One region of the Polaromonas sp. P1_G1 genome, then DNA from elsewhere that is predicted to be linked to it. Evidence: predicted binding sites of a transcription regulator. Region 1 holds the regulator's gene; the other holds the start of a gene.
The links. The regulator sigma-54, encoded in region 1, starts transcription at its own class of promoters, with help from an activator protein. The targets are predictions, from matches to a motif close to TGGCANGNAANCTGCTTT.

Region 2: the regulator sigma-54 is predicted to act here: its motif matches at 5,636-5,653, upstream of nirB (nitrite reductase large subunit NirB).

What each region holds. Positions count from the first base shown of each region.
Region 1 is NZ_JBFUBU010000037.1:19,021-21,415, reverse strand. It holds gene lptB (LPS export ABC transporter ATP-binding protein) at 1-107, shown strand, start outside; gene AC1D1Y_RS18260 (RNA polymerase factor sigma-54) at 242-1,777, shown strand; gene AC1D1Y_RS18255 (THUMP domain-containing class I SAM-dependent RNA methyltransferase) at 1,919-2,395, shown strand, end outside.
Region 2 is NZ_JBFUBU010000047.1:28,225-36,281, forward strand. It holds gene AC1D1Y_RS21165 (nitrate reductase) at 1-2,437, opposite strand, end outside; gene nirD (nitrite reductase small subunit NirD) at 2,461-2,883, opposite strand; gene nirB (nitrite reductase large subunit NirB) at 2,928-5,363, opposite strand; gene AC1D1Y_RS21180 (type IV pili methyl-accepting chemotaxis transducer N-terminal domain-containing protein) at 5,754-7,040, shown strand; gene AC1D1Y_RS21185 (bifunctional protein-serine/threonine kinase/phosphatase) at 7,116-8,057, shown strand, end outside.

The DNA of each region.
Region 1 (2,395 bases):
CCTACATCATCAGCGACGGCCACGTGCTGGCCCAGGGCACGCCCTCCGAGATCGTGAACAACGCCGATGTGCGACGCGTGTACCTCGGTGAACACTTCAAGATGTAGGATGACACTCCCCCTGTTGTCGCTCACTTCGTGTAGCTCCCTCCCCCCCGAGGGGGCGGCGCCTGCGGCCTGGCAAAGCCAGTTCCGCGGCCCCTGCTCGCACTTTTTCTGCGCTTCGATCAAAGCTCCTTGACATGAAGCAGGGCCTCTCGCTCCGCGTCTCGCAGCACCTTGCGCTGACGCCCCAGCTGCAGCAGTCGATACGGCTGCTGCAGCTGTCGACGCTCGAGCTGAGCCAGGAAGTCGAGCAGATGCTCGACGAAAACCCGTTTCTCGAGGTGGCGGAAGAGACCGCGGTGCGCGAGGAGTTCGGCCTGGAGCACCTCAACACGCCGGTCAGCCAGGACAGCCGCGAGTTTGAATCCGCGGCGGAGTCGCCGAGCGGCGGCACTGAGGACGCTGGCATTTCAGCCGCAGGCGAAGCCGAAGTCAGCGCCGAACCCAAGCTCGAGGAAAGCTGGGAAGGCGACGGCACGGTGGAGACCACGCCCGACGACAGCGAATGGGGCAGTGATGCGCCGGCCCGCAAGAACAACAATGACGAGGGCGACACCGAGGCCTCCGACCTGACGGGCGCCCACGAGTCGCTGCAAGACCATTTGCACCGCCAGTCGCTGGGCCTGCGCCTGTCCGAGGAAGACCGCGCGGCCCTGCATTTCCTGATCGAGTCGCTCAACGACGACGGCTACCTCGAAGACAGCCTGGCCTCGCTCGCGGCGGGCCTGGCCGGGGACGACCTGGAACAGGCTGAGGACCTCGAGCAGCGTTTTGCCATGGCGCTCAAGCTGCTGCACCACATGGAGCCGGCCGGCGTGGGCGCGCGCAACCTGGCCGAATGCCTGGGCCTGCAGCTGCTGGACTGCAAAGACTGCGAAGAGACCCGCGCCGCCATCGCCATGTGCAAGCAACCCATGGAACTGCTGGCCAAGCGCGACCTGAAGCGCCTGTCGCACCTGTGCGGATTCACCGAAGCCGCCGTCCGGGGTGCGATTGCCGTGATAGGCCGGCTCGACCCCAAACCCGGCCGCCGCTTCGTGAACGTGGAGCGCAACCTGATCGTGCCCGACGTCATCGTCGTGAAGTCGGGCCGGGGGTTCAAGGTCTCGCTCAACGGCGACGTAATGCCGCGCCTGCGCGTGCACGACATCTACGCCAACGCCCTCAAGCAGCACAAGGGCCAGGGCGGCCAGGCGCTGCAGCAGCGTCTGCAGGAGGCGCGCTGGTTCATCAAGAACATCCAGCAGCGGTTTGACACCATCCTGCGCGTGAGCASSGCCATCGTCGAGCGGCAGAAAAACTTCTTCACGCACGGCGAACTCGCCATGCGCCCGCTGGTGCTGCGCGAGATCGCCGACGAACTGGGCCTGCATGAGTCTACGATTTCGCGCGTGACCACCGCCAAGTACATGGGCACGCCCTTCGGCACTTTTGAGCTCAAATACTTCTTCGGCTCCGCGCTGGGCACCGAAACCGGCGGCAACGCTTCCAGCACCGCCGTGCGCGCGCTGATCAAGCAGTTCGTCTCCTCCGAGAGCCTGAAAAAGCCGCTCAGCGACAACCAGATTTCCGAAATGCTCAAGGAGCAGGGCATCGAATGCGCGCGCCGCACCGTGGCCAAGTACCGAGAGGCTTTGCGCATCGCGCCGGCTAATTTACGCAAATCACTGTAAATCCGATTCTCGGGCGCATGGCGGCGTTGCGCGGTGCTCGGAATCCTCATGCACCCAAGTGCATTCCGGTTCCTGCGCTCCGTGCGCCTTGCCCTGCATCCCGATAATCGAATTTCCAGCAGCCCTTTTGAAGAGTCCGACATGAACCAGCTCCAATTGTTTTTACCGTGCGCCGCCGGCGTCGAGGCCTTGCTGGCCACCGAGGTGCAGCGCGTCACCGGCATCCAGGGCAAGGCCTGGCGCGCCGGCGTGCAGTTGCAGGCTTCCTGGCGCGACGCGCTGCAGCTCAACCTGCACAGCCGCCTGGCCCAGCGCGTGCTGATCGAGTTGCAGCACAACCAGTACCGCAGTGAACAAGACCTTTACAACGCCGCCGCCAACGTGGCCTGGGAAATCTGGTTCACGCCCAAGCAGACCTTCAAGGTTGAGATCACCGCCCAGCACAGCCCGCTGCAGAGCCTGAACTTCGCGGCGCTGAAGATCAAGGACGCCATCGCCGACCGCTTCCGCGCCAAGTTCGACGACGTGCGGCCCAGCGTCGACACGCGCTGGCCCGACGTGCGCGTCTATGTGCACCTGACGACCGACACCGTCACGATTTACATCGACACCTCGGGC
Region 2 (8,057 bases), on a different contig from region 1:
CCAGCGCCGCCAGCACTTCGTCGGGCGGCGTCTCATGGCTGGCGGCGCGAAACAGCACACCGCTGCGTTCGCGGCCGCGATCAGCCAGTGGTGTGTTGTTCGAAAACGGAACACAACTGGTGAAAGGAAATTGCGCCATCAGGGGCTTGAGCTGTTCGCGCGCTGTCAACACGTCGCCCTCCGGCAGCCACGCCATGGCCAGCAATGTCCACGGCATCTCGGCCTTCAGGATCTTGACGGCCGCGTGTTTGAGCTCGGGTTGTTTGGAGCTCGGGCAATAGGCCGAGGTGGTCAGCGCATTCACGCCGGCCAGCGGTGTGCCGCCGGTGGACTGGCCGCTCAAATACTCCTCGCCCCAATGCATGGCGATAAAGGCCTGGCTGACCGCCACTTCGGGCGAGGCTTGCAGCGGCACCACGATGGAGCCGCGCTTGGAGGTCACGTACACCAGGTCGCCGTCTTTTAGCAGGCGGCGCGCCATGTCCTGGGCGTTCATCTGCACCGCCGGCTCGGCCACGTGGCCGAACAGACGGCCCAGCGTACCGGTGCGGCTCATGCCGTGCCACTGGTCGCGTAGCCGGCCGGTGGTCAGCGAAAACGGGTAGCGCGATTCGCGCGGCTCGGCCACCGGCTTGTAGACGGTGTTGGCAAAGCGGGCCTTGCCGTCGGCGGTGGGGAAGACGCCGTCTTCATACAGCCTGGCCTTGCCCGCCGTGTCGCCCGGCTTGAAGGGCCACTGCCGCGGTTCTTCCTCAAGCAGCGCGTAGCTCAGGCCGGTGATGTCCAGGTCGCGGCCGCGGGTGGATTCGCGGTGTTCGTTCCAGATGACCTCCACGGCGAGGGCGGCATCTTGCAGGGGGTAGGGGAAAAGGGTGGGGCGCGGAAGGGGTGGGGCCTCACTGTCGTTCTCTTCCGGAGAGGGAAGGCCGGGACGGGAACCCGCCGCCTTCAGCAAAACCTCCAGCCGCTGCGCGAAGTCCACTGCAATCGCCCAGTCATGGCGCGTTTCCCCGGGCGCGGCCACGGCCGGCCGCACGCGGCTGATGCGGCGTTCGCTGTTGGTCACCGTGCCGGTTTTTTCGCCCCAGGTGGTGGCGGGCAGCAGCAGGTCGGCATAGTCGCAGCTCGAAGTGGTGGCAAAAGCTTCCTGCACGATCACCAGCTCGGCGCGCTCCATTGCTCGGCGCACCGTGGCCTGGTCGGGCATGGACTGGGCCGGGTTGGTGCAGGCTATCCACAAGGCCTTGATCTCGCCGTCGGCGGCGGCCTGGAACATTTCGACGGCGGTCTTGCCGGGTTTCTCCGGCACTGAGGGCACGCCCCACAAGGCGGCGATCTCGGCGCGATGCTCAGGATTGGCCAGGTCTCGGTGCGCGCTCAGCAGGTTGGCCAGGCCGCCGACCTCGCGCCCGCCCATGGCATTGGGCTGGCCGGTCAGCGAGAACGGCCCGGCGCCGGGCTTGCCGATCTGGCCGGTGGCCAGGTGCAGGTTGATGAGGGCGGCGTTCTTAGCCGTGCCGCTGCTGGACTGGTTCAGGCCCTGGCAGTACAGGCTCAGCGTGGCGGCCGAGGTCGCGAACATCTTGGCGGCGGCGAGCAGGTCTTCTTTTTTGATGCCGCAGGTCTCGGCCACCAGGTCGGGCGTGTAGTCGCGCACCGTGGCCTTGAGCGCGTCAAAACCCGTGGTGTGCGCCGCGATGTAGGCCGCGTCGGTCCAGCCCTCCCACAGCATGATGTGCAGCATGCCGTTGAAAAGCGAGACGTCGGTGCCGGGCTGTATGCCCAGGTAGAGGTCGGCGATCTCGGCCGTGTCGGTGCGGCGCGGGTCGCAAAAAATGATCTTGAGCGCCGGGTTGGCGGCCTTGGCGTCTTCGATGCGCCGGAACAGGATGGGATGCGCGTAGGCCGTGTTGCTGCCGACAATGAAGATGCACTGCGCATGGTTCACGTCGTCGTAGCAGGCGGGCGGCGCATCGGCGCCCAGCGTCTGCTTGTATCCGGCGACCGCGCTGCTCATGCACAGGCGCGAGTTGGTGTCGACGTTGTTGGTGCCTATCAGGCCCTTGGCCAGCTTGTTGAAGACGTAGTAGTCCTCGGTCAGCAACTGGCCCGAAATATAAAAGCCCACTGCATCGGGGCCGTGGTCGCGGATGATCTGCGCAAAACTTTCGCTGGCGAAACCCAGCGCGCTGTCCCAGGACACCGGTTGGGGCGCCTCGTGCCGGTGCTCGCGCCGCATCGGTTGCAGCAGGCGCGTCTGCCGCGTGACGGCGGCCGAGGCGGTCAGCGCCAGCGTCGAGCCCTTGGTGCAGAGCCGGCCGAAGTTGGCCGGGTGATCCGGGTCGCCGCGCACACCCGTGATCTCGTTATCTTGTGACTCAATAATCACTCCACAGCCGACACCGCAATAAGGACAGGTTGATCGAGTATCAGTCATGGAGGTTCGGGGGCGCCTTCAAATCACGCGGTGTGGGGTGCCTGAACGCTGAAGCTCTCGTCGCCGAGTGCGCCCGCGGAAGCGCCCGGGCCGGCGCGCGGCGGCTGCAGGTCCAGCGCCAGCGTGTCCAGCTCGGTGGCGTCCAGGAAGACCTGGCCGGTTTCCACCTTGCAGCTGAACTTGGGGGTGCAGCCCTCGTCGGGCTCCCGGGCGCAGCCGTCGGCCAGGCCTATGGTCCAGTTGTGCAGCGGGCAGGCCACGCTGGTGCCGAACACAATGCCCTGCGACAGCGGGCCGCCCTTGTGCGGGCAGCGGTCCAGCAATGCGAACACCTGGTCCTGGTCATTGCGGAACACGGCCACGTCGATACCTTTCGCGCGTGAAACACGGCGCGAGCCGAGCACCGGGATGTCGGTGACCAGGCAGATTTTTTTCCATTCAGACATAGTGATCTCTCAATTCGGCTTCAGGCGAGCAAGCGATGAAGCGGTTAGGCGGGAGCGAGTTTTTCAAACTGGCGGGTGTCCACGGACGCTTCTTTCAGGTCGAACCAGGGATCCGGTTCGCCGTCGAGCGCGAACTGCAGCTGCTCCCACAGCGCCTTGCGGCCTTCGTGGTCTTCCAGGATTTTTTTCTTCACATAGTCCAGGCCCACGCGGTTCACGTAGTGCACCGTGCGCTCCAGGTACCAGCCTTCCTGGCGGTAGAGCTCGCAGAAGGCGCCGGTGTATTCCAGGACTTCCGCCGCGGTCTTGAGCTTGGTGAAGAAGTGGGCCACTTCCGTCTTGATGCCGCCGTTGCCGGCGATGTACATCTCCCAGCCCGAATCGACGCCGATGATGCCGACGTCCTTGATGCCGGATTCGGCGCAGTTGCGCGGGCAGCCGCTGACGGCGAACTTGACCTTGTGCGGCGCGTACATGCGCCACATCGCGCGTTCCAGGTCCTTGCCCATCTGCGTGCTGTCCTGCGTGCCCATGCGGCACCATTCGCTGCCCACGCAGGTCTTTACCGTGCGCAGGGCTTTGGCGTAGGCGTGGCCGGAAGGCATGCCGATGTCTTTCCAGACATTCTGCAGGTCCTCTTTTTTCACGCCCAGCAGGTCGATGCGCTGGCCGCCCGTGACCTTGACGGTCGGGATCTTGTACTTGTCCACTGCGTCGGCGATGCGGCGCAGTTCGCTGGCCGTGGTCTCGCCGCCCCACATGCGCGGAATGACGCTGTAGGTGCCGTCCTTCTGGATGTTGGCATGGCTGCGTTCGTTGATGAAACGGCTTTGCGGGTCGTCCTTGGCCTGTTTGGGCCAGGTGCTGATCAGGTAGTAGTTGACGGCCGGGCGGCAGGTGGCGCAGCCGTTGGGCGTTTTCCAATCCATGAACTTGAAGGTGTCCGAAATGCTCAGCAGCTTGTTGGCCCGGATGGCGTCGCGCACCGCCTGGTGGCCGTGGTCGGTGCAGGCGCACATGGCCTTGAGCTTGGGTGTGGCCGAATAGTCGCCGCCGGCCGTGAACATCAGGATCTGCTCGACCAGGCCGGTGCAGGAGCCGCAGGAGGCGCTGGCCTTGGTGTGCTTGCGCACTTCATCGAGCGTGAACAGGCCTTTTTCCTTGATGGCCTTGCAGATCGCGCCCTTGTTGACGCCATTGCAGCCGCAGACTTCCGCGTCGTCGGACATCAGCGCGGCCTTGTTCTGGCCTTCGTGGCCGGCATCGCCGAGGTTGGACTCGCCGAAGATCAGCTTGTCGCGGATGTCGGCCACACTGCGGCCGTCGCGCAGCAGCTTGAAGTAGTAGCTGCCGTCCACGGTGTCGCCGTAGAGGCAGGCGCCAACCAGTTTGTCGTCCTTGATCACCAGCTTTTTGTAGACGCCGCCGAAGGGGTCGCTCATCACGATTTCCTCGGCGCCGTCGCCGCCCATGAACTCGCCGGCGCTGAACAGGTCGATGCCGGTGACCTTGAGCTTGGTGGAGGTCAGCGAACCCGAGTAGCGGCCTATGCCGAACTGCGCCAGGTGGTTGGCCGCCACCTTGGCCTGTTCAAACAGCGGCGCGACCAGGCCGTAGGCGATGCCGCGGTGCGCCGCGCATTCGCCCACCGAGTAGATGCGCGCGTCGGTGACGGTCTGCATGGTGTCGTTGACGACGATGCCCTTGTTGCAGTGCAGGCGCATGGATTCGGCCAGCTGGGTGTTGGGGCGTATGCCCACCGCCATGACCACGAGGTCGGTGGCCACTTCGCTGCCGTCCTTGAACTTGATGGACTTCACGCGGCCTTCATCGTTGCCGGTGAGCTCCTGGGTCTGCGCGCCTATCAGGAACTTGAGGCCGCGGTCTTCCAGCGATTTCTGCAGCAGCTTGCCCGCCACGTCGTCGAGCTGGCGCTCCATCAGCCASGGCATCACGTGGACCACGGTGACTTCCATGCCGCGCAGCATCAGGCCGTTGGCCGCTTCCAGGCCCAGCAGGCCGCCGCCGATGACGACCGCCTTCTTGTATTTCTTCGCCGCATCGATCATCGCGTTGGTGTCGGCGATGTCGCGGTAAGCGATCACGCCCTGCAGGTCCTTGCCCGGCACAGGCAGGATGAAGGGGTTGGAGCCGGTGCACATCAGCAGGCGGTCGTATTCCTCTTCGGTGCCGTCCTCGGCGCGCACCACGCGCTTGATGCGGTCGACTTCCACCACTTTTTTGCCGGCATGCAGCGTGATGTGGTTGTCCTTGTACCAGTCCCACGAGTTCAGCACGATCTCGTCCAGCGTCTGCTCGCCGGCCAGCACGGGCGACAGCAGGATGCGGTTGTAGTTGGGATGGGGCTCGGCGCCGAAGACGCTGATGTCATACAGGTCGGGGGCGACCTTGAGCAATTCTTCCAGGGTGCGCACGCCGGCCATGCCGTTTCCGACCATCACCAGTTTTGATTTTTTCATGGGGCTACTCCAGTGGATTCAATATTCAGGTGCAAACGTCATGCCACGGCCGTGCTGCGCAGGTCGCGCACGCACGCGTCCACGCGGCCTGTCGGGGCTTGCAAGCCGGTCCGGCTTGTCGGAAACAAGGTGAAATTCATGATGCTCTCTCCCGGTCAAACAGGGACCCGGGCTTAAAGCCCGGTATGAGGCACACCATTACGTACGTCGTTGTACGCAGGACCCGCAGTGCATTCGCTAAGGTCGGGCGCGTCGTTACGCCCGCAATGGCTAATGCAAAACTTGTGCCATATCATTGGCTTGCGATGCGCACCGCCGGCTGCAACCGGCGCATGGCCCGCGACTTGCGTTCTGATTTACCCTGTTTTCCCTCTCAACCTATTGATTTGTATGACTTCCGCATTGGTACACCTCAACGGCCCCGCCGGCGGCAATCCGCTGGTAGCTGACCTGGAAGCGGCCGGCATCCAGGTCCTGGCGGTCGTCAGCGAGCGCAGCAAACTGGTGCAAGAGGTGTTGCGCCAGGCACCCGATGTGGTGATTTGCCACGATGCGCTGCCGGGCGAAGACCTGTTCAGGCTGCTGCAGGTGGTCAGTGACACCGCCCCATGCCCGGTGATCGTGTTGACCACCGACAGCGATGCCGCCAAGATCACGCGCGCCCTGGAAGTGGGTGTTCATGCTTATGTGGTCAACGGCTACGGCTCGCAGCGCCTGCGGCCTTTGATCCATCTGGCCCAGGCACGCTTTCAGCGCGAGCAGGCCCTGCAAGGGCAGATCAAGGATGTCGCCAGCCGGCTGGAAGAGCGCAAGGTGGTGGACCGCGCCAAGGGCATCCTGATGCGAGCCCGCCAGGTGTCCGACGACGATGCCTTCCAGATCCTGCGGACGGCCTCCATGCACACCAACCAGCGCCTGGGCCAAGTGTCGCAGCACATCATCCATTCGGCGCGCTTCGCCGAAGACGTCAACCGCTCCGGCCAGCTGCGCATGCTGTCGCAGCGCCTGGTCAAGCTGGCCCTGCTGCGGCTGGCTGGGGTGCAGGCCGAACGCGTGACGGAGCTGCTGAAGGAGTCGGTGCTGCGCATCGACGCCAACATCGCCGCCCTCGGCAAAAGCCTGTCGCAGCCCACTTTTGGCGACTTGCTGGGGCAGGTCACGGTGACCTGGACCCGCCTGAAGCCTGCCTTGCAAGGGAGTCCAGCCGCCGGTGAGATGGCGCATCTGGATGAGCTGGCCGAACTGCTGCTGCAGGAAGCCGAACGCATGACCGGCAGCCTGGAAAACGCCGGCGCCATGCCGCCGCTGCAAATGCTCAACCTGGCCGGGCGCCAGCGCATGCTGAGCCAGCGTTTCGCGAAATACGCGCTGCTCCAGGCCTTGGGCGGTGCTGCCGTCTCGCAACGCAGTGAGGCGGGCATGGCCGAGTCGCAGGCGGCATTCGAGAAGGCGCTGCAGTACCTCAACGACATCCCGCTGACCAGTAAAGAGATTCGTGCGTCGCTCGACAAGGCGGCTGCGGGTTGGACGCAGATGCGAGCAGGCGCAGCAAGCATCGCCAAAGGCAAAGACGCCAAGCGCCTTGAAGGGCTGGCCACCGCCAGTGAAGAACTGCTCGACGTCTTTGAGCAGCTTTCGGTGCAGTACGAGCGCAGCATGCAGATGTTGGTCGGTTAGCCTTCACCCTTTGTGTGCATGAGCTGATTGCTGCAATGCACCAATATCGGGCATTGAACTTGCTTACATTGGTGCATGGCATTTGATCTGGACATTGGCTTCGCAACCCTCGCAGGCCGCAAAAGCAGCAACGAGGATTTCTGCGCGGCCATGCTGCCCGAGCCCGGCTATGAGGGCATGGGCTCCATCGTCGCGATCGCCGACGGCGTGAGCACCGGCGGCATGGGCCGCGAAGCGGCGCAAACCACCGTCACCAGCCTGGTCCGCGACTACTACGGCACGCCCGAGACCTGGGACACCACGGTGGCCCTGGACCGCATCATCGGCGCGCAGAATGCCTGGCTGGCGGGCATCAACCGCCGGCGCCAGCCGGCCATGGGCCTGACCACCCTCACGGCGCTGGTGCTGCGCGGGCAGTCCTACACCCTGGCGCACGTGGGCGATTCGCGGGCCTATTTGTTGCGCGGCGGTACGCTGCAGCAGCTCACGCACGACCATGCCGTCAACCATCCCGATTTCAAGCACCAGCTGCTGCGTTCCGTGGGCGCAGAAGACCATGTGGTGGTCGACTACATGCAGGGCGACCTGCAGGTGGGCGATGTGTTCGTCCTCGTCACCGACGGTGTGCACGGCGTGCTGCGCGATGCGCGGCTGAAGGACTTCGCCGGCCTCCAGGAAGCCGGCGGCGCACAGGTGGCCAGCCAGGGCCTGGTGGACGCCGCCTTGGCCGCCGGCAGCGACGACAACGTGACGGCACTGGTGGTGCGCGTGCGCGGCCTGCTGGATGCTACGCTGCAGGACGTGACCCGCATCGCGCAGACCCTGCCCATTCCGCCGCGCCTGAAGGTGGGTGACGTGATCGACGGCCTAGGGGTGACGGCCCCGGTGGCCGACAACGGCATCAATGTGCTCTACCAGGTGCGCGACCCCGCCACGCGGGTGCTGTATGCCCTCAAGACCCTGAACCCCGCCCGCTCGCACGACGAAGAAGAACGCGCCATGCTGGCCCACGAAGCC